Regions from separate parts of the Streptomyces sp. NPDC091377 genome, predicted to be linked through region 2. Evidence: riboswitches for the same ligand, from Rfam matches in the RefSeq annotation. Region 2 holds a riboswitch; each other region holds the start of a gene.
What was found. A riboswitch is a leader RNA that binds a small molecule or an ion and turns the genes downstream of it on or off. The one in region 2 is predicted to bind cyclic di-AMP.
Positions count from the first base shown of each region.

Region 1: it holds a riboswitch for cyclic di-AMP, as region 2 does, so the genes downstream of both, ACIQNG_RS07715 (LysM peptidoglycan-binding domain-containing M23 family metallopeptidase) here and ACIQNG_RS04630 (C40 family peptidase) in region 2, are expected to answer to the same signal.
Region 3: it holds a riboswitch for cyclic di-AMP, as region 2 does, so the genes downstream of both, ACIQNG_RS00950 (transglycosylase SLT domain-containing protein) here and ACIQNG_RS04630 (C40 family peptidase) in region 2, are expected to answer to the same signal.
Region 4: it holds a riboswitch for cyclic di-AMP, as region 2 does, so the genes downstream of both, ACIQNG_RS19015 (M23 family metallopeptidase) here and ACIQNG_RS04630 (C40 family peptidase) in region 2, are expected to answer to the same signal.

Region 1 covers NZ_JBIVUE010000003.1:1,162-8,491, forward strand. The annotation lists partial or broken gene dxs (1-deoxy-D-xylulose-5-phosphate synthase) at 1-1,195, shown strand, start outside; gene ACIQNG_RS07695 (aspartate aminotransferase family protein) at 1,486-2,880, shown strand; gene ACIQNG_RS07700 (helix-turn-helix domain-containing protein) at 2,969-3,625, shown strand; gene ACIQNG_RS07705 (DUF6126 family protein) at 3,622-3,756, shown strand; gene ACIQNG_RS07710 (tyrosine-protein phosphatase) at 3,839-4,636, opposite strand; cyclic di-AMP (ydaO/yuaA leader) riboswitch at 5,086-5,283, shown strand; gene ACIQNG_RS07715 (LysM peptidoglycan-binding domain-containing M23 family metallopeptidase) at 5,288-6,301, shown strand; gene ACIQNG_RS07720 (SGNH/GDSL hydrolase family protein) at 6,558-7,330, shown strand, end outside.
Region 2 covers NZ_JBIVUE010000002.1:91,839-99,168, reverse strand. The annotation lists gene ACIQNG_RS04640 (ATP-dependent Clp protease proteolytic subunit) at 1-596, shown strand, start outside; gene ACIQNG_RS04635 (hypothetical protein) at 604-912, shown strand; cyclic di-AMP (ydaO/yuaA leader) riboswitch at 1,261-1,469, shown strand; gene ACIQNG_RS04630 (C40 family peptidase) at 1,473-1,946, shown strand; gene ACIQNG_RS04625 (ATP-binding protein) at 2,212-2,670, opposite strand; gene ACIQNG_RS04620 (helix-turn-helix domain-containing protein) at 2,884-3,741, shown strand; gene ACIQNG_RS04615 (DUF397 domain-containing protein) at 3,751-3,975, shown strand; gene ACIQNG_RS04610 (8-amino-7-oxononanoate synthase) at 4,105-5,232, opposite strand; gene bioB (biotin synthase BioB) at 5,380-6,738, shown strand; gene ACIQNG_RS04600 (adenosylmethionine--8-amino-7-oxononanoate transaminase) at 6,731-7,330, shown strand, end outside.
Region 3 covers NZ_JBIVUE010000001.1:193,513-200,842, forward strand. The annotation lists gene fahA (fumarylacetoacetase) at 1-595, opposite strand, end outside; gene ACIQNG_RS00945 (HAD family hydrolase) at 1,011-1,835, shown strand; gene ACIQNG_RS00950 (transglycosylase SLT domain-containing protein) at 1,942-2,391, opposite strand; cyclic di-AMP (ydaO/yuaA leader) riboswitch at 2,454-2,603, opposite strand; gene ACIQNG_RS00955 (CocE/NonD family hydrolase) at 2,913-5,144, opposite strand; gene ACIQNG_RS00960 (polyprenyl synthetase family protein) at 5,495-6,505, shown strand; gene ACIQNG_RS00965 (outer membrane lipoprotein carrier protein LolA) at 6,771-7,330, shown strand, end outside.
Region 4 covers NZ_JBIVUE010000008.1:21,843-29,172, reverse strand. The annotation lists partial or broken gene ACIQNG_RS19040 (MarR family winged helix-turn-helix transcriptional regulator) at 1-164, opposite strand, end outside; gene ACIQNG_RS19035 (dihydrofolate reductase family protein) at 224-1,393, shown strand; gene ACIQNG_RS19030 (alginate lyase family protein) at 1,927-2,955, shown strand; tRNA gene ACIQNG_RS19025 (tRNA-Met) at 3,004-3,077, shown strand; gene ACIQNG_RS19020 (PP2C family protein-serine/threonine phosphatase) at 3,295-4,464, shown strand; cyclic di-AMP (ydaO/yuaA leader) riboswitch at 4,682-4,839, shown strand; gene ACIQNG_RS19015 (M23 family metallopeptidase) at 4,851-5,903, shown strand; gene ACIQNG_RS19010 (PrsW family intramembrane metalloprotease) at 6,012-7,330, opposite strand, start outside.

The DNA.
Region 1 (7,330 bases), on a different contig from region 2:
CGGAGCGAAGAAGGGCTTCAAGGACGCGTTCGCACCGCAGGGCCTGTTCGAGGATCTGGGTCTGAAGTACGTCGGCCCGATCGACGGGCACGACATCCGCGCCGTCGAGTCCGCGCTGCGCCGCGCCAAGCGCTTCCACGGACCGGTCCTCGTGCACTGCCTCACCGAGAAGGGCCGCGGCTACGAACCGGCCCTCGCGCACGAGGAGGACCACTTCCACACCGTCGGCGCGATGGACCCGCTCACCTGCGCCCCGCTGACCCCGTCCGGCGGCCCCTCCTGGACCTCGGTGTTCGGCGAGGAACTCGTCGCCATCGGCGAGGACCGCGAGGACGTCGTCGCGATCACGGCGGCCATGCTGCACCCGGTCGGCCTCGCCGGGTTCGCCGAGCGGTTCCCGGACCGGGTCTGGGACGTCGGCATCGCCGAGCAGCACGCGGCGGTGTCCGCGGCCGGACTCGCCACCGGGGGACTGCACCCGGTCGTCGCCGTCTACGCCACCTTCCTCAACCGCGCCTTCGACCAACTGCTGATGGATGTCGCGCTGCACCGCTGCGGGGTGACGTTCGTCCTGGACCGGGCCGGGGTCACCGGCACCGACGGCGCCTCCCACAACGGCATGTGGGACCTGTCCGTCCTCCAGGTCGTGCCGGGGCTGCGGATCGCCGCGCCGCGCGACGCGGACCAGTTGCGCGCCCAGTTGCGGGAGGCGGTGGCCGTGGACGACGCGCCGACGCTGGTCCGCTTCCCGAAGGAGTCCGTCGGCCCGCCCCTGCCCGCCGTCGACCGTGTCGGCGGCCTGGACGTGCTGCACCGCGCCGAGCGGCCCGAGGTGCTGTTGGTCGCGGTCGGGGTGATGGCGCCGGTCTGCCTCGGGGCCGCGGAACTGCTGGAGGCCCGCGGTATCGGCTGCACGGTGGTCGATCCGCGCTGGGTGAAACCCGTCGACCCGGCCCTGCCCGGCCTCGCCGCCGGGCACCGGCTGGTCGCGGTGGTCGAGGACAACAGCCGCGCGGCCGGGGTCGGCTCGGCCGTCGCGCTCGCGCTGGCCGACGCCGAGGTGGACGTACCGGTACGGCGCTTCGGCATCCCCGAGCAGTTCCTCGCCCACGCCAAGCGCGCGGAGGTCCTCGCGGACATCGGTCTGACCCCGGTGGAGATCGCCGGGCGGATCGGGGCGAGCCTCGCGGTGAAGGACGTGAACGCGGCTCCGGACGGGGCCGCACCGACCGCGGGCAGCGCCCCCGCGCCGAAGCCCCGCACGACCAAGCGCCCGCCCCGCACCGCGAACGGGAGTGGTCGCACCGCGAACGGGGACGGTCGTACCGCGAACGGGAGTGGTCGCACCGCGAACGGGGACGGTCGTACCGCCGACGGTGTCGGTCGCCCCGCCGGTGACGAGGCCGACCCTCCCCCCGCGAACGACGGGGCCGGGCCGACCGTGGTGCGGGCGCCCGGGGCGCGCACCTCCGAGGAGACACCGCGATGAGCACCACGGACGGTGGGTTCGATCTCGCCCGGCTGCTGAAGGAACGCGCGGGGGAGCGGTACGACCTGCACGCCCGGTACCTGAACCACCAGTTGCCGCGCATGCTGCACACCATCGGCTTCGACAAGGTCTACGAGCGGGCCGAGGGCGCCTACTTCTGGGACGCGGACGGCGCCGACTACCTGGACATGCTCGCCGGGTTCGGGGTGATGGGGCTGGGCCGCCACCACCCCGTGGTCCGCCAGGCGCTGCACGACGTCCTGGACGCCGGGCTCGCCGACCTCACCCGCTTCGACTGCCCGCCGCTGCCCGGACTGCTGGCGGAGCGGCTGCTCGCGCACAGCCCGCACCTGGACCGGGTCTTCTTCGGCAACAGCGGCACGGAGGCGGTGGAGACCGCGCTGAAGTTCGCCCGCCGTGCCACCGGCAGGTCCAGGATCCTGTACTGCCCGCACGCCTTCCACGGTCTGACCACGGGCTCCCTGTCGGTCAACGGCGAGGACGGCTTCCGGGACGGCTTCGCCCCGCTGCTGCCCGACACCGCCGTGCCGCTCGGCGACCTCGACGCGCTGGCCCGGGAACTGAAGCAGGGCGACGTGGCCGCCCTGATCGTGGAGCCGATCCAGGGCAAGGGCGTGCACGCGACCCCGCCGGGCTATCTGCGCGCCGCCCAGGACCTGCTGCACCGGCACAAGGCGCTGCTCATCGCCGACGAGGTCCAGACCGGCCTCGGCCGCACCGGTGACTTCTACGCCTACCAGCACGAGGAGGGCGTGGAGCCCGACCTGGTGTGTGTGGCGAAGGCGCTGTCGGGCGGCTATGTGCCGGTCGGCGCCACCCTCGGCAAGGACTGGATCTTCAAGAAGGTCTACTCGTCCATCGACCGGGTCCTGGTCCACTCGGCCAGCTTCGGCGGCAACGCCCAGGCCATGGCGGCGGGCCTCGCGGTCCTGTCGGTGATGGAGAACGAGCAGATCGTGGCCAACGCCCGCGCCACCGGCGACCTGCTCAGATCCCGGCTGGCCGCGCTGGTGGACACGTACGAACTGCTCGCCGACGTACGCGGGCGCGGACTGATGATCGGCATCGAGTTCGGGAGGCCGAGGTCGCTGACGCTGCGCGGGCGCTGGACCATGCTCCAGACGGCCCGCAAGGGACTGTTCGCGCAGATGGTCGTCGTGCCGCTGCTCCAGCGCCACCGGATCCTCACCCAGGTCTCCGGCGACCGTCTGGAGGTGATCAAACTGATCCCGCCGCTGATCGTCGGGGAGAAGGAGGTCGACCGGTTCGTGGCGGCCTTCACAGAGGTCATGGACGACGCGCACCATGGAGGCGGACTCATCTGGGAATTCGGCCGGACGCTCGTCAAGCAGGCGGTGGCCAACCGGTGACGCTCCGCGCCTCCACCCGATCCACCTCATTCTTGTCTCAGAGGCAAGGGATTTGCCTCTGAGGTAAAGAGTGCGGCTCAATGGAGGCATGAGCACCGCACGCGACGTCGAGCCGGGCCCCGGCCCCGAGGCGCCGGACCCCGGGTCCGCCGCGCCGACCGAGCCGCTCCCCGCCGTCGCCCCCCGGCTCCGCGCCCTGCGCCGCAGGTCCGCGCTGACCCTGGAGGCGGCGGCCCGGGCCGCCGGGCTGTCACCCGCCCACCTCTCCCGGCTGGAGACCGGTGGGCGCCAGCCCTCGCTCCCGATGCTGCTCGCACTCGCCCGCATCTACGGTACGACCGTCTCCGAACTGCTCGGCGAGTCGGTCCCCGACCGGGACGCGGTCGTGCGCGGCGGCCGGCAGGACCCGACCGAGGCCGGTGGCTGGACCTACTGGCAGGCCGGCGCACCCGGCCGCGGTATGCAGGCACTGCGCGTGCGGGTCCCGTACGGCTCCCAGGGCGACCTCGTCCGGGTGCACCCCGGTGAGGAGTGGCTCCATGTCCTCACCGGGCGGCTGTGGCTGCGCCTCGGCGACACCGCCCACCGGCTCGGCCCCGGGGACAGCGCGCACTTCGACTCGCTGACCCCGCACCGGATCGCCGCCCGCGACCCGGAGGGCGTCGAGCTGCTGTTCGTCCACACCCTCTTGCAGAGCCCCACGGCCGCGCTGTGCCTCGGCCCGATCACGGGAGAAACGCGATGAGTGAGATCAAGGCCACCAAGCCCAAGGAGAAGCGGCACCTCGGGATCTGGATCCGGCTGTTCATCTATGTCGCCGTCGGACATGTCTTCGCCGCGTTCCTGTACCTGCTCTTCGAGGTCGGCGCGAAGTAGCCGACGGGAGCCCTGAGGCCCCGGGTGCCCTGAGGCCCTGGGTGCCCTGCGGCCCCGGGGCGTCGCCCGGTCATGGGGCCGCTCAGTCGAGGAGTCGCTCCCGCAGCCGTTCCCGCAGCTCGGGTGTGACCCGCAGGCCGCGTTCCAGATAGGCGTCGACCCCGCCCCAGGTCCCCTCGATGGTCTCGAACGCGGCCTCCAGGTACGCGGCGCGCGCGTCGAAGAGCGGGCTGAGCAGTTCCATCACCTCGGGGGAGTAGGCCGAGGCGGAGCTGCCGCTGCGGTGCACCTTGTAGCGCCGGTGGAGGGCGTTGGACTCCAGGTAGTCGCCGAGGATCGCCTCGCGCTCCACCCCGACGGCCAGCAGCGTCACCGCGATCGACAGCCCCGCGCGGTCCTTGCCGGCCGCGCAGTGCATCAGCGCCGGGACGCTGTCCTCGGCGAGCGCGCGCAGCACACGCGCGTGCTCCGCGTTGCGCTCCTTGACGATCAGGCGGTACGAGTCGATCATCCGGTTCTCCGCCTGCCCGCCGGCGAGCAGCCCGCGGAGCTGGTCCAGATCGCCGTCGCGGACCATCTTCCAGAACTCGGCGCCGTCCGCCGGGTCGCTCAGCGGCAGATTCACATTGCGCACCCCGGGCAGCTCGACGTCCTGGCCCTCCAGGAGCTGGTCCGCCGCGTTGCGGAAGTCGAAGATCGTGTGCAGCCCGAGGGAGGAGAGGAACGCGGTGTCCTCGGCGGTCGCGTGGGCGAGATGCCCGCTGCGGAACAGCACCCCGTGGCGTACCCGGCGGCCGTCCTCGGTGGGCAGTCCGCCCACGTCACGGAAGTTGCGCACTCCGGCCAGCTCGGGTTCGGTCGACGGGATCTGCTGCGTCACGGGGGCTCCTCCCAGTCGGCTCACCGGCCCGGCTGTGTCGCCGTCCGGCAGGGGGCTCCGACGATACGACATGGCCTCGCGAACCGGCCGCACGAACCGGAGGAACCCCGGCAGGGGAAGCCTGTGTGTTCCCTGTGCACCTCAATACCCCTCTTCCTCCCCTATGCATTGTCTGGGACTTCTGTCCGAATTGATGGCTTTAATAACAACTCGCTCTGGAGTAAAGGGCGGTGGAGCGGGCCCACGTGAGCAGCGTCATACCCGTGACCGTGCGTCGCACGTCATGTCCACGTAATCGAGGTGCGCCTCAAGGGCCTTTGAGGAAAACGACCCGTGCCATCTCGACGCAGGGTGACCGGTGAGCGGTGCCGTGGATCAAGAAGGTGGCCTTCGGGTGGAACCTCCTGCTTGTTCCTTCGCGTCTTGGTCGCTTACGTTCGCCACCGAATCCGGACGGAACGCCGAATCCTGCCGCCGTCCGGAACGCACATCAACCCACCCGTGACCGGCAGGAGCGGGGGACCCACAGGACTCACCGCCTGTCCCGGTCTCCGGAACAGGCTAGGGGTCAAGCCGCGTCTGCGCACGTGGCCGGGCATCTCCAGCCCGCACCCGACAGCTCACCTCGCAGGCGCCGGAGAGGAAACCCCTATGCCCGCGAAGGGTAAGCACCGCCGTACCAAGTCCCTGAGCCTCACCCGCTCCATCGCGGTCGCCGGAACCGGTGGCGCCGCACTCGCCCTCCCGCTCATGGGCGCGACCGGGGCGTACGCCGCACCGGGCCAGTCCGTCGTGGCGGCACCGCAGTCGGTCTCCCAGCAGAGCGCCTCGCCGTCCGTCTCCCCGTCCGCCGGGCAGTCCGCCTCGCAGACGTCCGAGAAGCAGTCCACCACCCGGACCTACTCCGTGAAGGTGGGCGACTACCTGGCGAAGATCGCCGACGAGCAGGACGTCAGCGGTGGCTGGCAGCGGATCTACGAGGACAACCGCGAGGCCGTGGGCGCCGACCCGTCGCTCATCCACCCCGGCCTGAAGCTCACCCTCGGCGGCAAGGCGTCCGGCGCCGCCGCGAGCGAGACGAAGCCGTCGGCCGCCCCGGAGTCCGCCGAGGCGCCCGCGTCCTCCGGCTCCACACGCTCCGAGGAGTCCACGAAGTCCACGGAGTCCACGGGGACCTCGCAGTCCTCCGAGGCCACCGACACGCAGGCGTCGGCCCCGTCGCAGTCCGCCGAGACCCCGTCCACCGACACGGCCGCCGCGGGCGACTACAGCCTCCCGGTGTCGGGCTCCGTGGGCACCGCGTACCGGATGTCCGGCAGCATGTGGTCCAGCGGCTACCACACCGGTGTGGACTTCTCCGTCCCGACCGGCACCTCCCTCAAGGCCGTCGGCGCCGGCACGGTCGTCTCCGCCGGCGCGGGCGGCGCCTACGGCAACCAGGTCGTCCTCAAGCTCGCCGACGGCCACTACGCCCAGTACGCCCACCTGTCCTCGCTCTCCGTCTCGCAGGGCCAGACCGTGACCGCAGGACAGCAGGTCGGCCTCTCGGGCGCGACCGGCAATGTGACCGGCCCGCACCTGCACTTCGAGATCCGGACCACGCCGGACTACGGCTCGGACGTCGACCCCGTCGCCTACCTGCGCTCGCTCGGCCTCTCCATCTGACCCGAGGCACCCGCCGCGCATCATCCCGAAGGCCGGACCCCCGATCCCCGGGTCCGGCCTTCGGCAGGTCCGCAGCCTCGCGGGCCACCACCGCCCGGGGGCCGTCAGGGACCCTCGTGGTTATTCCCGAAGTGACCCCTGTGGATCCGTGGCTCATCTCACCGCCCGTCAACCCCGTATTACGGTCGCGTAGGTCACATTCGAAGAGGAATCATGGCTCGATGTGGCAGACGATTCGAAGAACGACAGCAGATCAGTGATCGGGTCGTACGTGGCGCTGGGGGACAGCTTCAGTGAGGGTGTCGGTGACCCCGGCCCCGACGGGGCGTTCGTCGGCTGGGCCGACAGGTTCGCGGTGCTGCTCGCGGACCGGCGACCGGAAGACGACTTCAACTACAACAACCTCGCGGTGCGAGGCAGGCTGCTGGACCAGATCGTGGCGGAACAGGTGCCGAGGGCGCGGGAACTCGCCCCCGACCTGATCTCCTTCTGTGCCGGCGGCAATGACATCCTCCGGCCGGGCAGCGACCCGGACGACGTGGCCGAGCGCTTCGAGCGCGCGGTCGCGGTGCTGACCGAGGCGGCCGGAACCGTGCTGGTGACCACCGGCTTCGACACGCGCGGGGTGCCGCTCCTCAAGCATCTGCGCGGCAAGATCGCGACGTACAACGGACATGTCCGGGCGGTCGCCGACCGGTACGGCTGTCCGGTCCTCGACCTGTGGTCCCTCAAGTCCGTCCAGGACCGCCGGGCCTGGGACCACGACCGGCTCCATCTCTCGCCCGAGGGGCACACCAGGGTGGCGCTGCGCGCCGGGCAGGCGCTCGGTCTGGACATCCCGGCCGACCCCGAGCAGCCCTGGCCGCCGCAGCCGCCGCGCGGGACGCTCGACATCCGCCGGGACGATGTGCACTGGGCGCGGGAGTACCTGGTGCCGTGGATCGGCCGCCGGCTGCGCGGTCAGTCCTCCGGCGACCATGTGACGGCCAAGGGCGCACTCTCGCCGGAGGCCATCAAGTGGCGCATCGA
Region 2 (7,330 bases):
CCGAGCGCACGAGCGACGGCCGGCGGACCCTGGACCCGTACGGGAAGCTGCTGGAGGAGCGGATCGTCTTCCTCGGCACCCCCGTGGACGACATCGCGGCGAACGACGTGATGGCCCAGTTCATGCATCTGGAGCACCAGGACCCGGACCGCGACATCTCGCTGTACATCAACTCCCCCGGCGGCTCCTTCACCGCCATGTCGGCGATCTACGACACGATCCGCTTCGTCACCTGCGACGTGGAGACGGTCTGCCTGGGCCAGGCCGGCTCCATGGCGGCGGTGCTGCTGGCGGCGGGCACGCCCGGCAAGCGCATGGCCCTGCCCGGCGCCCGTATGGTGATCCGTCAGCCGTCGCTGCCGGAGCCGATCGAGGGGCGGACGAGCGATCTCGTCATCCAGGCGGCGGAGTTGGAGCGGGTGCGCGTACGGCTGGAGCAGATCCTCGTACGGCATACGGGGCGTACGCCCGAGCAGATCGGCGCGGACATCGAGCGGGACAAGACGCTCACCGCGCGGGAGGCGCTGGAGTACGGTCTGGTCGACCGGATCATCAGCAGCCGCAAGGGCGCGCCGACGACGCCGGACGCGAGGTGAGGGGCGGATGCTGCCACCGGAGCACCCGCCGCTGCCCGCGCTGACCCGCGCCGAGGGCGAGCTGATCGACCGTTACCTGGACGCGGTCGATCTGCTGGGCCGGATCAATCCCGCGCGGCACACCGACACCTACGGCGCGCTGCGGGCCGCGCAGGCGCTCGTGGCGCGGACGATCGAGTTGCGCGACGCGCTCGCGCTGATGCACCACCGGGGCGAGAGCGAGATGCAGCCCGCCACGCTCGCGCGGGCGCTGCGCGTCCTGGACGGCGAGCGCCGCGCGGCGCGGGTGACCCTGCCTCCGCGCTCCGACAGTTGACGTGACGGCGGCCGACGTACACCCGGAACCGGTCGGTACGGGCTCACCCCGGTACGCCGGGGCGCGCGTTCAAACGGACCGAACGGTGTACCTCCTATTGGCGTATGAGCAGGTCGTTCCTGAGCACCGGCGCGGTTGCGCAATGCACCCTTGACGGCGCGGAACGCGGGGCTCCGTTGCAGGTCCGGGGCGTGCGCGCACTCTGACACGCGCTCGGATCTCAGGATGTCCACCCGAACGGACGAGTGGTGACTAACAACACAAATACTCGGTTCCGTTGGGATTTTCGGACACACGTAGGTGAAGATCCCTGACTGACGACAAGACCCCGCCACCGCGGCGGGGCGGTCCGGGCGGACGCCGAATCCTGCCGCCGCCCGGATGCCCGGTCGACAGGAGTGGATCGGCAGGAGTGGAGGACCCAGGCAAGACGGGTCGTCGGAGCGCTTTTCCCGGCTCCGAGCGGTCCTTGGGGTGAAGCCGCCTTCGGGCGGCCGGGCCACTTCGCCAGCCCGAATCCGACAGGTCATCCTTCACAGGCGGCTGACGAAGGGTTGCGCATGACCGCGCTCAATCGTGTCCCGTCTCTCATGGTCCGGGCCGGCACGGCCTCGGCCCTGACCCTCGCCGCCGTGGGCGGCACCGTGGTGGCACCCGGACTCGCCACCGAGGCGGCGGCAGCCGCGCCGGCGTCGAAGGCGCTCAAGGTGGCCGCCTCGAAGAAGGGTGCTCCCTACAGGTACGGGGCCACCGGACCCAACCGGTTCGACTGCTCGGGGCTGACGCAGTACTCGTTCAAGAAGGCGGGCAAGAAGCTGCCGCGCACGGCCGCCCAGCAGTACAACAAGACCAAGCACATCTCGGCCAAGAGCCGTAAGGCCGGTGACCTGGTCTTCTTCCACTCGGGCTCCAGCATCTACCACGTGGGCATCTACGCCGGTAAGGGGAAGATCTGGCACTCACCGAAGACCGGAGACGTGGTGCGACTGCAGAAGATCTGGACCAGGAGTGTCTGGTACGGGCGCGTGAAGTGACTCCCGGAGGGGCCGTGAGAGCGTCCTGACGCGCTGTCACGGCCTCGGACGGGCTGGGGGCGGGTCGTCGGCGGACGACCCGCCCTGCGCGCTTGCAGGGCCGTCCTGGCCCGTTCGCGCCCCGTTCGCGCCCCGTCCGCATGTCGGCCGGTACGTCGGCTCCCGTATGCCAGGCCCGTACGTCGGGCCGCGCGGCGGCCGTACGTGCGCGCCGCTCGGCGTGGCCATCGGGGAGCGCGGGGCCATCGGGGAGCGCGGGGCCGCGCTACGGTTTCTTGCGGCCCGCCGTCGTCACCGGGCGGGCCGGGATCGACCAGGGCAGTTCGATGGCGACCGTCTTGCCGCCCTCGCGGGTGGGATGCACCCTGAGCCTGCCGCCGTGCTCCGCCGCGAGCCAGCGGATGATCACCAGGCCGCGGCCGTTGTCCTGCTGGACCGCCGCGGGAAGCCGCTTCGGGAATCGTGGATGACTGTCCGTCACCCCGACCCGCACCCGGTCGTCATGGTCCACCATCAGATCCACCGTGAAGGTGGGTGACTGACCGAATGTGTGCTGTACGGCGTTGGTGGCCAGTTCCGAGACGATCAGACGGATGGTGTCCGCCAGGTCCGAGTCTGCCGGCAGACCCCATTCGACCAGGGTGTCGACCACATGACCGCGGGCCGCCGACACCGAGGCGGGATCGCTCGGCAGAGTGATGGACGCTTCCAGAGGATCTGCCATGACGACGCCGTCCCTTTCCCCCGGAACCGCAGTCCGACACGGAGGCGGATGGTTCGAGTACGGTCCCGGACTGGTGCTACGTCGTCAGCCTGCCATCAGCACGCCGGTCTCGGTGGCGATCCACCAAGATATGCATATATCTGTCGCTCGAAGCGGTGAACTCTGCGACGGCAGACCGTATTCGGACGACCCGGAAGGAGTAGGGAGCAACCCATGCAGCACGGTCCCGCGGTGCGCCGCCGGAAACTGGGCGCGGAACTGCGCGCCCTGCGCACCCGCGCGGGGCTCACCAGCGGTGAGGCCGCCGCTCTGGTCGGCTGGCACCAGTCCAAGGTCAGCCGGATCGAGACCGGCGCCAGCGGGGTGAAACCGGCCGATGTGCGGTTACTGCTGGACGCGTACCGGGTGAACGATCCCGACCTGCGCGAACTGCTGCTGGTGCTGGCCGGTTCGGAGGAAAGCGGGCGGCACCACTGGTGGCACGCCTACCGCGGTGTCCTGCCGCCGACGTACCGGGATTTCATCAGTCTGGAGTCACAGGCGACCGCGATGCGGACGCTGGAGACCACCGTGGTGCCGGGGCTGCTCCAGACGCCGGAGTACGCCCGCGCGGTGACCCGGGCGGCGGTGGAGGGGCTGGACGAGGAGCGGCTGGACGCGCTGGTGGAGGTACGGCTGGCCAGGCAGGATGTGCTACGGGCCGAGCCGCCGCTGGAGTTGCACGCGGTGCTGGACGAGGCCGTGCTGCACCGGGAGGTGGGTGGGCCCGAGGTGATGGCCCGTCAACGGGAGCGGCTCGCGGAGGCCGCGCGGCTGCCCCAAGTGCGCCTCCAAGTACTGCCCTTCTCCGCCGGGGCGCACATCGGCGTCACCGGTCCTTTCGTTATTTTCTCATTTTCGAGCACCTCCGATCTGGACGTGGTTGTTCTAGACCACTTGACGAGTAGCCTCTATCTCGAAGGGAGAGAAGACCTCGGTGCCTACAGCGAGGGCTTCAGCACCCTTCAGTTCCACGCCCTTTCCCCAGAGGATTCGTTGGACTACATCGCCGGAATGAATGACGGCGTATAGGGAGGCACCATGACAGCACTGCCTCGACATGTATCTGCGAGTGACCGACTGCACGGTGTGCGATGGCTGCGCAGCAGTTACAGCACAGGCGCGAACAACTGCGTCGAGACGGCCCGGCCGGGCCGGGGCCCCTGGGCCGGTCTGCTCGCCGTGCGCGACTCCAAGAACCCGGCGGGACCCGCGCTGCTCTTCTCCCCCGAGAGCTGGGCGGGCTTCACGACCGCGTTCCGCTGAGTCGGGTCGCTCCCGGAGGACACCACCGAGGCACCCATCCCGGAGCCCGTTCCCGATCCGTCCCGGTCATCGCGGGTCCCGGCCGACCGGCCGGGCGCGTGCTCGGCGTCTCTCGACCGTGTCACCGACTCATGGTCGCGTCCCGCCGATGACCTGGACCGCATGGTCGACCTGTTCCCCGGAGAGGTCCGCGCGGGCCGTCAGCCGCAGCCGCGAGACACCGTCGGGCACGGACGGCGGGCGGAAACAGCCCACCGCCAGCCCGGCGGCACGGCACTCGGCCGCCCACCGCACGGCCCCCTCCGGGGACGGCGCCCGCACCGACACCACCGCCGCGTCCGGCCGGACCGACGCCATCCCCCCGGCCGTCAGCCGGGAGTGCAGTTCGGCGGCCACCGCCCGTGCCCGCGCGGCCCGCTCCGGTTCGCGGCGCAGCAGGCGCAGGGCCGCCAGCGCGGCACCCACCGCCGCGGGGGCCAGCCCGGTGTCGAAGATGAACGTCCGTGCCGCGTTGACCAGATGGTCGATGACCGGCGCGGGCCCCAGCACCACGCCCCCCTGGCTGCCCAGCGACTTGGAGAGCGTGGCCGTCACGACCACGTCCCGCGCGCCCGCGAGGCCCGCCGCGTGGGCCGCGCCCCGGCCGCCGTCGCCCAGTACGCCCAGGCCGTGCGCGTCGTCCACCAGCAGCCCGGCCCCGTGCTCCCGGCACACCCCGGCGAGCGCGCCGAGCGGGGCGGCGTCGCCGTCCACCGAGAACACCGTGTCGGAGACCACCACGGCGGGCCCGTCCTGGGTCCGCAGCGCCTTGTCCACGGCGTCCGGATCGGTGTGCCCCACGACCTGGGTGGTGCCGCGCGCCAGCCGACAGCCGTCGATCAGGGAGGCGTGGTTGCCCGCGTCGGAGACGATCAGCGAACCGTGCGGGGCCAGCGCGGTGACGGCGGCGAGGTTGGCCGCGTAGCCCGAGGAGAAGACGAGGGCCGCCTCGACCCCGCAGAAGTCGGCCAGCTCCGCCTCCAGCTCGGTGTGGAGGGCGGTGCTGCCGGTCACCAGGCGGGAGCCGGTCGCGCCGCCGCCCCAGGTCCGCGCGGCCCGCGCGGCGCCCTCGGTGACCTCCGGATGCCGGGCGAGACCGAGGTAGTCGTTGCTCGCGAGGTCCAGCAGCGGTGAGTCGGCGGGGCGCGGGCGCAGGGTCCGTACGAGTCCGGCGGCGCGGCGCAGCAGCGCCTGCTCCTCGATCCAGCCGAACGCCATGGCTCCTCCGGGGATTTTGTAGGCAGTGAACAGACCCTAGTCGTCGCACCGGCCCCCCAGGATGTGGCAATACCCACACGTCCAGCGGCGGCTATTGTGCGAACCCTCCTTGGCCCGGGGTGCCTCCGTAGGCCAGGATCGGCTCCCATGGACCTGCTGAACACGCTGGTGGACAAGGGGCTTCGGCGCGAGTCGCCGACCCGCGAGGAGGCGCTGGCCGTCCTCGCGCTCTCCGACGACGATGTGCTGGACGTGGTGGCCGCGGCCGGGAAGGTGCGCCGGCACTGGTTCGGGCGGCGGGTGAAACTCAACTACCTCGTCAACCTCAAGTCGGGCCTGTGCCCGGAGGACTGCTCCTACTGCTCCCAGCGGCTCGGCTCCACGGCCGGGATCCTCAAGTACACCTGGCTCAAGCCCGACGAGGCGACCGAGGCCGCCGCCGCGGGGCTCGCGGGCGGGGCAAAGCGGGTCTGTCTGGTGGCGAGCGGGCGCGGTCCGACCGACCGGGACGTGGAGCGGGTCTCCAGCACCATCAAGGCGATCAAGGACGAGCACGAGGGCGTCGAGGTGTGCGCCTGTCTCGGACTGCTCTCCGACGGCCAGGCCGAGCGGCTGCGCGCGGCGGGCGCGGACGCGTACAACCACAACCTGAACACCTCCGAGGCGACCTACGCCGACATCACGACCACGCACACGTACGCCGACCGGGTGGACACCGTGCGCAAGGCCCACGCGGCCGGGCTCTCGGCGTGCTCCGGGCTGATCGCGGGCATGGGCGAGTCGGACGCGGAGCTGGTCGATGTCGTCTTCTCGCTGCGCGCGCTGGACCCGGACTCGGTGCCGGTCAACTTTCTGATCCCGGTGGAGGGCACCCCGCTCGCCACGGAGTGGAATCTGACCCCGCAGCGTTGTCTGCGGATCCTCGCGATGGTGCGGTTCGTCTGCCCGGACGTCGAGGTGCGGATCGCGGGCGGGCGCGAGGTCCATCTGCGGACGCTCCAGCCGCTCGCCCTGCACCTGGCCAACTCGATCTTCCTCGGCGACTATCTGACCACCGAGGGACAGACGGGCAAGGCCGACCTGGAGATGATCGCCGACGCCGGGTTCGAGGTGGAGGGCACCGACCAGGTGACCCTGCCGGAACACCGGGCGGGCGGCGGCTGCGGGTCGCACGCGGGCGCGGACGGGACGGGCGGTTGCGGATCGCACGCGGGAGGCGCGGGCGGGACCGGTGGCTGCGGGGCGCACACCGGGGGCGCGGACGGGACCGGTGGCTGCGGGGCGCACGCGGATGGCGCCGACGGGGGCGCGGGGCGCCGCGGTACCGGGGCGGATGCCGAGCCGGGTGCCGGGGCCGGTGCCGGGGCCGGGGCCGGTGCGCCGTCGCCGGCGGAGGCCGCGGCCGGGGGGCAGGTGGGGGGACAGGCCGGACCCGGGGCGGTCCGGTCCGACCTGGTCGCGGTGCGTCGCCGGGGCGCCGGAACGGATCTCGCGCCCAATGCCTGAGCTGACCGTGCCCGAACTGCTGGAGCTGGACCGGCGGCATGTGTGGCATCCGTACGGGCCGATGCCCGGCCAGGTCGAGCCGCTGGTGGTGGAGTCGGCGCGCGGGGTGCGGCTGCGCCTCGCGGACGGTTCGGGCGAGCTGATCGACGCCATGTCGTCCTGGTGGTCGGTGATCCACGGCCACAACCACCCGGTGCTCAACGAGGCCGCGCGCGAACAGCTCGGGAGCATGAGCCATGTGATGTTCGGCGGACTGACCCACGAGCCCGCCGTCCGGCTGGCGAAGCTGCTGGTCGACATCGCGCCCCCGGGACTTGAGCATGTGTTCCTGTCCGATTCCGGTTCGGTGTCGGTCGAGGTCGCCGTCAAGATGTGCCTCCAGTACTGGCGTTCCCTCGGCCGCCCCGAGAAGCGGCGGATGCTGACCTGGCGCGGCGGCTACCACGGCGACACCTGGCAGCCGATGGCGGTGTGCGACCCCGAGGGCGGGATGCACCAGCTGTGGAGCGGGGTGCTGCCCGAGCATGTCTTCGCGGACGCGCCGCCCACCGCGTACGACGAGGCGTACGCCGGGCATCTGCGCGAGATGATC
Region 3 (7,330 bases), on a different contig from region 2:
CGACGACGAAACCGACCTCGGCCTCGATGTCCAGCCGGACGGAGGGGCCGAAGAGCGGCGCCGGGTCGGCCGGGGCCTTGCGCTGCCCCGACGGCCGTACGACATCCGTGCCCGAGACCACGACCGTGCCCGCGCGGCCGTGGTAGCCGATGGGCAGGTGCTTCCAGTTCGGGGTGAGGGAGTCGGTGGCGTCGGGGCGGAACATCCGGCCGACGTTCCGGGCGTGGTGCTCGGAGGAGTAGAAGTCGACGTAGTCGGCGACCTCGAAGGGCAGTCGCAGGGTGACCGAGGACAGGGGGTGCAGCAGCGGCTCGATGACTTCCCGGTGCGCGGGGACCGTGACCCAGGCGGTCAGCGCCCGCCGTACGTCCGACCAGGCGGTACGGCCGGCCGCGAGCAGCGGGCCGAGGGTGGGGCGGGCGAGCAGCGCGTGGTACGGGGAGCCGAGGGCCGCCGCCGCGGCACCGGCGTCCAGGACCCGGTCGCCGAGCCGGACGCCCACGGTCCGCTCCGGTGAACCGGCCGGGGAGAAGACGCCGTACGGGAGATGGTGCGGGCCGAAGGGGTCGCCCTCGGGGACTTCGAAGGGGGACATACGGTTCTGCCTCGCTCTCGTGTGTGCCGGGTGCCGGGTGCCGTTCGCGGGGTGGTCCGTGGAGTGGACTGTGGAGTGCGCTGTGGAGTGGGCTGTGGAGTGGGCTGTGGAGTGGGCTGTGGTGTGTCGTACCACGGGACCAACCCCGCACCAGCCGTGTGACCGCGCCACACGTTACGTGTCCCGGAGCGGATGAGTGCCTGGTCCCCGTGCGCGCGGGGTGTCCCGGCCGACCGCGAGCCCGACCACGTGGGAGTGAAAAGCTGAACCGTTTTCAACGTGGCGATCGAGGGCGTGCGGAGTGAAAGGCCGCATGGTACAGGGGAGTTGGCGGGGGCGGGCGGGACGGGGGAGAACCTGTCCGACGTCCGGTTCGGGCCGGGTCGGTGACGCGTGATGTCCGTATTCTCTGATCATGGCCGCACCCACCGCATATGCCGCGCGCACCACGTACGCACTCGTCGCCACCGACCTCGACGGGACCCTGCTGCGCGGCGACGACACCTTTTCCGACCGCTCGCGGGCCGCGCTCGCGCGGAGCGCCGACGCCGGTGCCCGGCATCTCGTGGTCACCGGCCGGCCGGCCCCCCGGGTGCGCCCGCTCCTGGAGCAGCTCGGCAGCACGGGGCTCGCGGTGTGCGGACAGGGCGCACAGCTCTACGACGCCGGCGCGGACCGGATGGTGTGGTCGGTCACCCTGGACCGGGAGCTGGCCGAGACCGCGCTCGGCAAGATCGAGGCCGAGGTGGGGGAGGTGTACGCGGCGGTCGACCAGGACGGGGTGGAGGGGCTCACCCTCATCGAGCCCGGCTATCTGATGCCGCACCCGACACTGCCGGCCGTGCGGGTCGGGCGGCGCGACGAGCTGTGGGCCGAACCGATCAGCAAGGTGCTGCTGCGCCACCCCGAGCTGTCCGACGACGAGTTGGCCTCGGTGGCCCGCGCGGTGGTCGGTTCGCTCGCCACGGTCACGATGTCGGGGCCGGGGACGGTCGAACTCCAGCCATGCGGGGTGACCAAGGCGACCGGGCTGGCGCTGGCGGCCCGGCGGCTGGGGGCGCGGCCCGAGGACACCATCGCGTTCGGGGACATGCCGAACGACATCCCGATGTTCGTCTGGGCCGGTCACGGGGTGGCGATGGCCAACGCGCACCCCGAACTCAAGGCGGTGGCCGACGAGATCACCATGTCGAACGAGGACGACGGCATCGCCGTCGTCCTCGAACGCCTCTTCCCTTGAGGGAGAGAGATCCCTTGGGGGACGAGAGATCCCTCGGGGGAACAGGGAGGTCATTCTCCTTTGCGGGCCCCAACCCGCAAAGGAGCCGCCGGGTCGTGCGGTTCTGTCAGTACGCGCCGAAGACGTTGTCGATCGAGCCGTAGCGGTCGGCCGCGTAGTTGCAGGCGGCGACGATGTTGGCGATCGGGTCGTACGGGTCGTAGGCGGTGCCCTGCACGTGGTACGCGGCGAAGGTCGGGTCGATCACCTGGAGCAGGCCCTTGGAGGGGGTGCCGGCGGCTGCGTTGGAGTCCCAGTTGTTGATGGCCGCCGGGTTGCCGGAGGACTCGCGCAGCACATTGCGGTGGATGCCGTCGTAGCTGCCGGGGATGCCGTTCTGGGCCATGATGTCGAGCGACTGGCGGATCCAGCCGTCAAGGGTGTTCGGGTAGGCGGAGGTGGCCGCCGTGACGACCTCGGGGGTGGCCGCGGAGGCGCTGGTCGCGCCGAAGAGCGGAAGCGCGAGCACGGCGGCGCCGGTACCGGCGAGGGCGAGCTTGCGGGTGATGCGGCGCATCCGGGCGGGGCGGGGCGCGGTCGTCGCGGCCGGCGGGACAGACGTGGGGACGGACATGGGTGGGTTCCTCTCCGGCGCCTGCGAGGTGAGCTGTCGGGTTCGGGCTGGGAGGTGCCCGGCCGGCCCTGACGGGCGCGGCTTCACCCCGAGCCGTCCGGAGTGTCGTGTCGGGTCTGGCCCTCGTACGACGTCCGGCGCGGCGACTTACCTGGGTCCCCCGCTCCTGCCGTGGATCTTGTCTAGGTGGGTGCGGGCGGCGGCAGGATGAGGCGTCCGCCCGACTGGCCGGGAACGTATGCGAAGCCCATGTCCGAAACAAGTGGCGGAGTCACAGAATGGCGACTTTTGATCTTCATCCGGGGATATGCCGCGCATGATCCTTTGCTACCGGAAAGGTTCAACTCCCGATAAAGGGGCGGCGGATAGGAGGATCGCCGGAGGGGTTCCATGAAAGCGAGAAAGTGAGCCAAGTCACGCGCGTGCGCAAGAGTGGCAAAACGGGCAATGAACCCAAGTGCCTATTAATCAGCGGGCCATGGAATCCGCTGCTCCCATGTGTGGTGGAAGACCACCTCGGCCCCCTCGGAGCACATCACCTCATTTACCGCCAAGAGGTCGCCCGAGAGGCCGTCCAAGAGGTCGCCCGAGAGGCCGTCCGAGAGGCCGTCCGAGAGGCCGTCCGAGAGGCCGTCCGAGAGGTCGCCTTCTTCGTGGTTCGCGCGGTCGTCCGCGAAGGCCGTGCGGTCCGTGTGTCGGAGTTCCGATCGGGTATGGACGGTCGTGGCCCAGGCGGTCTCGGGGCGGTGGAGCCGGATCGTCCGGTCCGAGCGGACGAGCGCGGACCGCGCGTCGCCGTCGCGGACCGTGTACGACTCCCGGGTCTCCTCCGTGACCTCCAGGCCGTCCGGGTGCGCGTGGGTGCCGTTCTCGCGGGGGGTGACGTCGAGCCGCCACTCGTCCCCGGCCGGGTCCCGCACCACCAGCCGCTCGGGGTCGGGCGGGTCCAGCGGGGCGTGGGTGGCGACGCCGAGGGGTTCGGCCTGCTCGGGCTCGGGGAAGCCGATGTCCGGCCGGTCGTCCGGGGTGGCTTGATCGGTGGGGCGGTCCTGGTCGGCGCCCCCGGCCCCGGTCCAGTTGGTGTTTTGTGGGTAAATGCCGGTTTCGTGGTGGCGGACCGGCAGTTCGAAGACGCTTCCCTCCGGGTCGAGGGTGAAACCGGCCTCGGAGCCGGGGGCGGGCCAGAACCAGGGCCAGTACGCGGAGGAGACGGCGAGCCGGACGGTGTGGCCGGGCGGGAACGCGTACCCGGCCGCGCCCAGGTCGAAGGAGACCTCCTCTGCCGCACCCGGCGTCCACGGCACGGCCCCGCCCTCCGCCTCGGGGGCGTGGAGCCGGCCGCCGAGCCGGAACGCGCCCCGGGTCACCAGGGTTGAGGAGCCGTCCGGGGCGACGTCGCAGAGCCGGGCGACCACCTGACCGCGCGGCACCTCGCGGCGCAGCCGCAGCCGTACGCGCGCTCGCCCCAGTACCCAGGTCTCCGCCCCGAGCGGAACGTCGAAGCAGACCGACCGCGCGTCCTCCTCCCGCTGGTCCGGCGGCAGATCGGCGTCGCCCCCGCGCGGGAGGAAGGCGCCCGCGTCGACCCCGGTGTGGAGGGGGGACCGGACGAGCCGGGGGGCGCCCCGGAGGGCGTAGGTCACCCGGGTCACGTCGGGGGAGGGCCAGCCGGCCTCGCCGATCCAGCGGCCGGGCAGGGTGCGGTACGTGGTGGCAGGAGGGTGCGTGGCGATGACGTACGCGCGCAGGAGGGGCTCGGCGAGGGCGCCCGTGTCGGTGTCCTTCAGCCAGTGGTCCCACCAGCGCAGGGTCTCCTGGAGGAAGCCGATCGCGGGGCCGGGTGGCCGGTCCCGGTCGGGGTAGGTGTGCGGCCAGGGGCCGATCAGCCCGCGGACCCGGTCGGGGGGCAGGTGCGCGATCAGGCGGAGGACGGTGTCGTGGTCCGGGTCGTGCCAGCCGCCGACGGCGAGGACGGGGGCGGTGGACGCCGTGAGGCCCGTGAGGGCCGTGCGGCCCGTGAAGGGGGTGACAGTGGTGACGGTGGTGAGGGGCGGGAAGGTGTCGTGGGTGTACGACGGTGGCTCCAGCCCCGCCAGGCGGCGCAGCCACAGTGCGCGCCAGGCCGGGCCCGCGTGGTGCGGGTCGGGCGGGAGGGCGGCGTCGGTGAGGGTGGCCGCCGCCCGGCTGTACGCGCCGCCGGTGAGGGCGGAACCTCCCGTACGGTGCCGGTCGTTGTCGTAGCGGTCGTCGGAGGCGCCGTCGGAGGCGCAGACGCTGACGACCGCCTTGAGCGGCTCGGGCGCGAGGGCCGCGGTCTGGAGGGCGAGGGTGCCGCCCCGTGCGATCCCGAACATGCCGACCTCGCCGTCGCACCACGGCTGTGCCGCGAGCCGGTCCACGACCTCCGCCGCGTCCCGCGCCGGGTGCCCGGCCCCGGGGACGCCCTCGCTGTTGCCGTGTCCGCGCGCGTCGACCCGGACGGAGGCGTAGCCGTGGCCCGCGTACCAGGGGTGGCGCTGGGCGTCGCGCGCCGCGGTCCGGTCGGTCAGCCGGGACGGGGTGTACTCCAGGAGGGCCGGTACGGGCTCGCCGCCCAGCGGGCGCCAGACGCGGGCGTGGAGCAGGGTCCCGTCCGTGAGGGGTACCCGGAGGTCTTCGTGAACCGTCTCGTGGGGGAAGGACGTACGAATGTGCATCAGGGTGTGGTCCCTAGGAATGCGGTCGTGCGGGGGGCGGCCCCGTCGTGGGGGGCGGGGTCGTGGGGCGGCTGAAAACCGTGGGGTCGTCCCGCGCGCGGCGGTCCGACCACCGGGGCGGTCACGGTATGGAATCGGGACACCCTCGCCCACTTCCCTACAACTCTATAAATGTCCACTCATATCAGGTGATCAGAAAGATACCGGGCGTGATCCGATAGCGCCCGGCCTGCGCGGGTGGGCGGCAGCGGTGATCGAAACATGACCGGATACGCTGGCGTGAGTGGTGGCAGCGACCTATCGACAAACCGGGTAATCGCCAGTAGACACCAGCAGACAGGAGACCCCTCGTGACCGTCGTCGGGCCGTTCGGGCTGAGCGTGCGGGACCAGGCTCTGGAAGCCGATGTCCAGGCCGGATTGGTTGCTGTCGAGGAAGGGCTGCTAGACGCCACCAAGAGCGAGGTCCCGTTCATCACGGAGGCCGCCCAGCATCTGGTGCGGGCCGGTGGCAAAAGATTCCGGCCACTGCTGGTGATGCTCGCCGCGCAGTTCGGCGACCCCTACGCGCCCGGCATCGTGCCCTCGGCCGTCGTCGTGGAGCTGACCCATCTCGCCACGCTCTACCACGACGATGTCATGGACGAGGCCGCCGTTCGGCGGGGGGTGCCCAGCGCCAACACCCGCTGGGGCAACTCCGTCGCCGTCCTCACGGGTGACTTCCTCTTCGCCCGTGCCTCGCACATACTGGCCGACCTCGGACCGGAGGCGGTGCGGGTACAGGCCGAGGCGTTCGAGCGGCTGGTCACCGGCCAGATCCTGGAGACCGCGGGCCCCGCCGACGGACGCGACCCGGTCGACCATTACCTCGATGTGCTCGGCGGCAAGACCGGCTCCCTGGTCGCCGTCGCCTGCCGGTTCGGCGCGATGATGTCCGGCGCCGACGAGTCGGTGGTCCATGTGCTCACGCAGTACGGCGAGCGCCTCGGAGTCGCCTTCCAGCTCGCGGACGACGTCCTGGACATCGCCTCCGACACTCATGAGTCCGGCAAGACGCCCGGCACCGACCTGCGCGAAGGCATCCCCACCATGCCCGTGCTGCGGCTGCGGGAACGCGCGGCGCAGCTGGGGCTCGCCGAGGACCTCGCGCTGTGCGAACTGCTCGACTCCGACCTCACCGACGACCGTCGGCACGCCGAGGCGCTGACCGCGCTGCGCGCGCACCCCGCGCTGGAGCAGGCCCGCCGCGACACCGTGCGGTACGCCGAGGAGGCGCGGGCCGCGCTCGCGCCGCTGCGGGAGTGCGACGCCCGGGGGGCGTTGGTGGAGCTGTGTGACGCGGTGGTGCACCGCGCCGGGTGAGCGCCCGGCGGGGTGCGTCGCCTCCCGTGTCCCCTACGGGTTGGGGGTAGTCGATCAGGGTTGTGTCATACCGCAGCAGTACACCGAGTTGACTCTGGGGTCTGACGCTTCTCGCCTGGTGATTTGGTCAGATGGTGCGTACGGAAAGGCACCACTCCTCACCGATTCGGGTGAGAATGGCGGCTCAGCGTGCGACCAGCGCACGGACGCGTAGAGACGGACGCGTGGAGACGGAAGCCGCCGCCGACACGGAGGTAACGCACACATGGCACCGTACGAATCCGACGACAGCGCGACGGCCGCGGGCGCCGACGACCGGCGGGCGAGCCGGCGCAAGAAGGCCGCCCGCTACGTCGTCCCGGTCGCGGTGACGGGGGTGGCGGCGGTGACCATCGGACTGGTCCCGGCGATCGCCGACTCCGGCAGCCCCGACCTGCCCGGGATCAGCGCGCAGCAGCTCGTGCAGAACATCGCCGAGTCGGACACCGAGCGGCTGTCCGGCACGGTGAAGATCACCACCGATCTGGGGCTGCCGAACCTCGGCGGTCTGGAGAGCGGTCTGCTGTCCGGCGCCGCCCAGGGCGGACCGGGCGGCGGCGAGGGCTCCTCGGCCGACCCGTCCAGCAAGCTCACCGAACTCGCCGCCGGCACGCACACGCTGCGCGTCGCGGTGGACGGCCCCGACAAGCAGAAGCTGTCGGTGCTGGAGAAGGGGGCCGAGTACAGCCTGATCCACAACGGCAAGGACGTCTGGGGCTACGACAGCGCCTCCAACGAGGTCTACCACTCGACGTCCCCCGAGGGCGCCGATGCCGAGAAGGACGT
Region 4 (7,330 bases), on a different contig from region 2:
CGCTCCTCGGCCTCGGAGAGGGTGGCGAGGACGGAGTAGTACAGGTGCGGCATGCCGGCCTGCTGCTGGAGTTGCCGGTCGAGCGTGTCCTCCAGGAGGAGGGTGGCCCCCAGGTACGCGCGCCAGGCACGCTGTTCGTCCGGGGTGAGCCAGCGAGTCGTCATGCCGTCAGTGTAGTTTTGCTTCAATCTTGAACCAAGTAGATGTCGCATGGAAGGCGCCCATGTCCCCCAGGTCCCTCCCGCACGTCCTCCTCTCCGCGGCCGTCTCCCTCGACGGCTACCTGGACGACACCGGCCCCGACCGGCTGCTGCTGTCCGGCCCCGCCGACTTCGAGCGGGTGGACGAGGTACGGGCCGCCTCCGACGCCATCCTGATCGGCGCCGGCACGATCCGCGCCGACAACCCCCGGCTGCTGGTGAACTCCGCCGAGCGGCGCGCGGCCCGGGTCGCCGCCGGGCGCCCCGCGTACCCCCTCAAGGTCACCGTCAGCGGCTCGGGCGACCTCGACCCCGCCGCGCACTTCTGGCACACCGGCGGCGACAAGGTGCTCTACACCACCGACCGGGGCGCCGAGCGGGCCCGTCGCGCCGGTCTCGCCGCCGACGTCGTCCCGCTCGGCACGGACGCCGTCGACTGGCGGACCGTACTCACCCATCTCCACGACGAGCGCGGCGTACGGCGGCTGATGGTCGAGGGCGGCGGCACGGTCCACACCCAGCTCCTCAACCAGGGCCTCGCCGACGAACTCCACCTCGTCCTCGCCCCCCTCTTCGTCGGCGACCCCACCGCCCCCCGCCTCTTCGGCCCCGGCGCCGGCTACCCGCCCGGCCGTCTCCGGCTCCTGGAGACCCGCCGCATCGACGACGTCGTACTGATGCGCTACGACGTACGGCACGGGTCGCCCGAGGAGCCGCCGCGGGACCGGGCGCGGTACGGGGCCACCCCCGCCGATCACCACTGGCTCCGCCTCGCCTGCGACCTCGCCGCGCTCTGCCCGCCCTCCCGGACCGCCTTCAGCGTCGGCGCGGTGGTGGTCGCAGAGGAGGGCACCGAGCTGGCCCGGGGGTACTCCCGCGAGGGCGGCGACCCCGCCGTGCACGCCGAGGAGGCGGCCCTGGCCAAGCTGGACACCGCCGACCCCCGCCTGCCCGGCGCCACCGTCTACAGCAGCCTGGAGCCGTGCGCCCGCCGCGCCTCGCGGCCCCGGCCCTGCGCGCGGCTGATCCTCGACGCCGGGGTGCGGAGGGTCGTCACCGCGTGGCGTGAGCCGGACACCTTCGTCCCGGGCGCGGACGGCAACGGGCTGCTGACGGCGGAGGGCGCCACGGTCGTCGTACTCCCGGAGTACGAACGGCGGGCCAAGGCGCCGAACGCCCACCTCCTCGCCTGACCCCGCGTCGGGCGAACGAGCCGGGGCCTGAAACCGGGGCCTGAAGGCCGAGGGATGGGAGCTGAAGGCCGAAGGCGGAAGGCTGAAGGCTGGGAGCTGAAGGGCCGGGGCCTGAAGGCCGGGGGCCGAACGGCCCACCACCGGATGCGTCCCCGATCCCCCACCGGCACGCTGCCAGGAACCCGGCCACCGGCCGGGCCGTCGCCGGGACGGCGGAAGTGGCGACGTGGACGCGGCGACTCGAAGGCGGCGATGCGGGTGAGGCGGCGATGCGGGTGAAGGGCCGGTCGGCGGGGAGGGAGCGCGTGACCCCCACGACCCGCAGGGCCCGCAGCGCACGCGCACGCAGCGCACGCGCACGCAGCACACGCGCACGCAGCACACGCGCACCCAGCACACGCGCACCCAGCGCACGCGCACGCAGCGCACCGGCCCGCAGCGCACGAGCCCGCAGGTTCGCCCTCGCGGCGGCCCTCACAGCCACCCTCCTTTCCCTCACCTCCTGCGGCACCCTGGACGCCGGCTCGCGGGCCATGACCCGCTCCCTCCCCGCCGACCGGCCCTTCACCCACCCCGGCGTCCTGGTCGGGGGAGCCCAGCTCGACGCCCTGCGCGAGCGGGTCACCTCGGGCCGCCGACCCTGGCTGAAGGCGTATCGCGACATGCGCGACAGCAGGTACGGCTCCCACGAGTACCGGGCCCGCCCCCGTACGGACGTGTCCTGCCCGTCCGGCGACCACGCGGGCCCCGGCTGTGTCGAGGAGCGTGAGGACGCCATCGCCGCCTACACCCAGGCCCTGCTGTTCACCGTCACCGGCGAACGGCGGCATGCCGCGAAGGCCACCGAGATCATGGACGCCTGGTCGGCACGGCTGAAGCGGCACACCCACGCCGACGCCGGGCTCCAGGCCGGGTGGGCGGGCAGCACCTGGGCGCGGGCCGCCGAGATCGTCCGGCACACCCCCGGCGCCGACTGGCCCGAGGACCGGGTGCGCCGCTTCGAGGCCATGCTCCGCACCGCCCACCTCCCGTACGTCACCGGGCGCGCTCCCGACCGCGACGGCGGCCGGGACCTCGTCACCACCGACGCCGCCCTCTCCATCGCCGTGTTCCTGGAGGACCGCGCGACCTTCGACGCCGCCCTCAGACGTTTCCGCGAGCGCGTCCCGACCTTCTTCCACCTGCGCAAGGACGGCCTCACCCAGGAGACCTGCCGCGGCTTCGCCCACGTCGGGCACGCCGTCGCCGCCACCGCCCATGTCGCCGAGACGGCCCGGCACCAGGGCGTGGATCTGTACGACGACGACACCGCCGCGCGGCTCAAGGCGGCGCTGGAGCTGCACGCGCCGTACCAGGAGGGCGCGCCCGCGCCCGGGTGGCTGTGCGGCGGCCGGGTCGAACGGGACATGGGGCCGGACCTGGAGGTCGCCCTCAACCAGCTGGAGAACCGTCTCGGCACCCCGCTCCCGGCCACCCGCAGGCTGGTCGCCCACTCCCGTCCGGCCGGTACCGACGACCACTTCGTGGCCTGGGAGACGCTCACCCACGCCGACGCCCCGTAAACCCTGGTGCTGGGGGTCCCGCGGATGACGTATAGTTGTGTTTACCGACGCGGGGTGGAGCAGCTCGGTAGCTCGCTGGGCTCATAACCCAGAGGTCGCAGGTTCAAATCCTGTCCCCGCTACTCAAGGCTCAGGGCCGGAATCCAGATCAAGGATTCCGGCCCTGAGTGTTTCCCGCACCCCCGGCGCGTCCTCTCGTTCTCCGGTGTCTTCTCTCACTCAGGTCGGTTGTCGTTTCATCCGGTCGGCCCGCCCGGCTCGCCCGGCCGCCCCGCTCCGGCAACTCTGGACGAATGGGGCGGGGCTGTGGTCGGCGAGGACATACGCGGGAGACACGTGGTGCGGCCGGGTGACGGGCAGGGCGAGGGGCCGCACACCGGGGCCCCCACCCGTCGTATCTCCTACACCCGCCGCTACGTCCGGCTGGTGCCCGCGCTGCTGATCGCCGGTGGGCTGGTCTACGAGCTGCTCATGCCCAACCAGTTCACCGCCGTGCCGTTCTTCACGGCCGCTCCGCTGGTCGCGGCCCCGCTCTTCGGGCGGCGCTACACCTTGGTCACCGGATGCGTGGCCGTGGCGGTCGTCCTCCTGGTGCATCTCCTGCTCGACTCGTACTACGGCGCGGAGGCCCTCACCGAGACCATCACGGTCGTGACGGTCGCCGGACTCGCCCTGCTGATCAACATGGTCGCCCGCCGCAGCGACGAGCGGCTCGCCACGGCCCGGGAGATCGCCGAGGCGGCCCAGCGCGCGGTGCTGCCCGAGCCGGACGAGCGGATCGGCGGTTTCGAGATCGCGGCCCGCTACGAGGCGGCGCAGGCGGGCGCGTTCGTCGGCGGCGACCTGTACGCCGTACAGGACACTCCGCACGGGGTGCGGCTGGTGGTCGGGGACGTGCGGGGCAAGGGCATGGGTGCGATCGGGGCCGTCGCCGTGGTGATCGGCGGGTTCCGGGAGGCCGCGGAGCAGGAGGCGACGCTGGAGGCGGTGGCGGAGCGGCTGGAGCGGGCGCTGGCGCGCGAGGGCACCCGGCGGGACGGGCTCGACGCGTTCGAGGGGTTCACCACCGCCGTGCTGGCCGAGATCCCGCACGGGAGCGGCGTCGTACGGGTGGTGAACCGGGGGCATCCGGAGCCGCTGCTGCTGCACGCGGACGGCACGGTGCGGACCCTGTCGTCCGTCGAACCCGCGCTGCCGCTCGGGATGGGGGAGCTGGGCAGCTGGCCGGACCGGGCGCAGGAGGCGGAGTTCCCGGGCGGGGCCACGCTGCTGCTGTTCACCGACGGGCTGTCGGAGGCGCGCGACGGACACGGCGTCTTCTTCGAGCCGGAGATGCGGCTCCTGGGGCGGACCTTCACCGGGCCGGACGCCCTGCTGACCGCGCTGGCGGAGGAGGTGCGGCAGCACACCGGGGGCGGGATGACGGACGACATGGCGCTGCTCGCGGTGCGTCGGCCGGCCGACGCGTCCGAGGGGCTCCCGGCTTCGTCACAGCGGGTAAGCGAATGACCCCCCTCCGCATAACATCTGCGTTACCATCGCCATTTTGATGTGTAGCGGGACCGTCAAATCTGGGGGTCAAGTAGCCCGATTTCAACCGCTCATGACCCTTACGTCCGGCGTAAGAGCGGGAAGGATCAAGAGGAACCGCTTGGAAATCACCCCTGGGTTCTATTAACGTCCGATAACGCAGCGCGGTCGTACCAGCCGTCACCAGAGTCGGCTCCGCGCGCGAGCGCCGAATCCCGCGAGGGAACCGGGGAACCACCAACTTGGGGTGAATCGGGCGTCGTCCGCCATGCACGCATGGTCGGTTTACGCGCGTAGGAGACCTTCCTGCTCCGAACCCGTCAGCTAACCCGGTAGGCGAGAGGGAAGGAAAGGAGTACGCCTACGTGGCGTCCAACCGGCCTGCTCCTGTGGCCTCGTTCGTCCCCGCCCAGCGCACCGACGACACCGGCACCGTCGTCTACGGCGGCCCCCGCACCGACGAGGGCCCGTGGGAGGAATGGAACCCGACCGCGGAGACCGTTCGCCCGGTCCGCGGCCGGCACCGGGTCGCCAAGCAGCGCGGCGGTCTCGCCCGCAGTTCCACCGTGCTCGGCGTGGGTGTCATAGCCGCCGTCGGCGCCGGTGGCATGGCGACCGCCCAGACCGGCAAGCCGCCGGTCTCCCTGTCCATGCCCGACCTGGGCTCGGTCTCCTTCGGCTCCGACGACACCGAACCGGAGCCCGTCGACCCGACCGACGCCGCCCCGCTCAGCGGCCTCGGCACGGCCACGCCCGACTCCGGGCAGGCTTCCGCCGACGCCGGGGAGGCGCTGCGCGCCCGGATCATGGCGCAGGCCGAGAACCAGCAGCAGCAGATCGAGGAGCAGGCCGCCAAGGACGCCCAGGCCGCCGCCGAGAAGGCCGCCGCCGACAAGGCGGCCGAGGCGGAGAAGGAGGCCAAGGCCCAGGCCGCCGCCGAGAAGAAGAAGGCCGAGAAGAAGGCCGAGGCGGAGGCCCGCAAGAAGGCCGAGGCCGAGCGACTGGCCAAGCTGGCCAAGCAGTTCGCGCTGCCGACCTCCTCGTACACCCTCACCTCGACCTACGGCCAGGCCGGTTCGCTGTGGTCCTCCGGCTACCACACCGGTCTCGACTTCGCCGCCCCCACCGGCACGCTGCTCAAGGCCGTGCACACCGGCACCATCACCCAGGCCGGCTGGGACGGTTCGTACGGCTACAAGACCGTGCTCACCCTGGAGGACGGCACCGAGATCTGGTACGCCCACCAGTCCTCGATCAGTGTCAGCGTCGGCCAGAAGGTCACCACCGGCGAGGTCATCGGCCGCGTCGGCGCCACCGGCAATGTCACCGGAGCCCACCTCCACATGGAGGTCCACACCGGTTCCGGCGGCGCCCTCGACCCGCTGTCCTGGCTGCGCGGCAAGGGCCTCAACCCCTGATGCCGTGAGCCTCCGCTCCCAGAGCCTCCGCTGATGCCCCGATCCCTGGACACCTGCTGAGCCTCTGGCCCCCCGAACCCCGGCAGCCCTGACGACAACCCCCCGGCGTCAGGGCTGCCGGTCTGTCGTGGGCCGGGGATGTAGCGGATGCGACGGATGCGACGGATATAGCAGATGTGGCGGATGCGACGGATGCGACGGGTTCGGTGCGGGGCCGCCGTGAGGGTGGTGCGGGTGCGGGTGCGGGTGCGGGTGCGGGTGCGGGTGCGGGGGCCAGGCGCCCGCGCCGTACGGCTGCCAGGGCTGCCAGGGCTGCCAGGGTGGCCACGGCTGCCAGGGCGGGGCGGGGACCGGGGGCGGTGGGGCGATGGTGCGGGCCGCCTGTTCGAGGGCGGGGCGGGCGGTCTCGCGGCGCTGCCACAGCGCGTCCAGCAACTCCCGTTCGCGCCGGACGAAGTCGGCGCCCGCCCGGCCGCGGCTGCCCCGGCGCCGTAGCACCGCGAGGGAGGTGGCGTACGACTCGTACGCGGCCACCGCGCGGGCGGCCGGTCGGCCCAGGTGCCGGCCCGCGTCCCGCCGGGCCAGTCGGCGGGCCCGCATCGAGCCCAGCGCGAACGGTTCGGCGGGGGAGAACCAGCCCGTGGCGACATACGCGGGCAGTTCCTCCCGCACCACCCGCAGCTCGTGCTGCCGGGCCCAGATCACCAGCCAGGTCAGCAGCCCGAACACGGGCACCATGAACCCGGCGTAGACCGCGAGGAAGCCGTGGTCGCCGAAGCCGGCCGAGCCGTTCCAGAAGGCGTGCACCCCCATCGCCAGCAGCAGCCCGGCCAGCGGCAGCAGGGCCTTGCGCAGGGGTCGGCCCGGTCCGGTGGCCGCCGCGACACCGAAGCCGATGCCGGTCAGCACGGTGAACAGGGGGTGCGCGAACGGCGACATGATCACACGGACGAAGAAGGTGGCGACCGTGACGGAGGCGACGCCCCCGCTGTCGCCGCCGGACTGGTCGGAGCCGAAGGCGGTGCCGAGGTAGAGGATGTTCTCGGTGAAGGCGAAGCCGGTCGCGGTGACCCCGGCGATCACCACGCCGTCCACGAGGCCGGTGAAGTGCCGTCTGCGGAACAGGAAGAGCAGCAGCAGCGCGGCGGCCTTCGCGGACTCCTCCACGACCGGCGCTATCACGGTCGCGCCGAGGGTGTCCGCGCGCGACGGGTCGGCGGTCGCGGTGGCGATCCAGCGGGTCGCGAAGCTGTTGGTCACGATCGCGATCAGCGCCGCCGCGCAGGCGCCCCAGGCGAAGGCGAACAGCAGATGCCGCCAGGGCCCCGGCTCGACCCGGTCCAGCCAGCGGAACGCGGCGATCAGCAGCGGCACCGGCAGCACGGCGAGGCCGAGGCCGACCAGGAAGCCCTCGGTGCCGGTCTCCT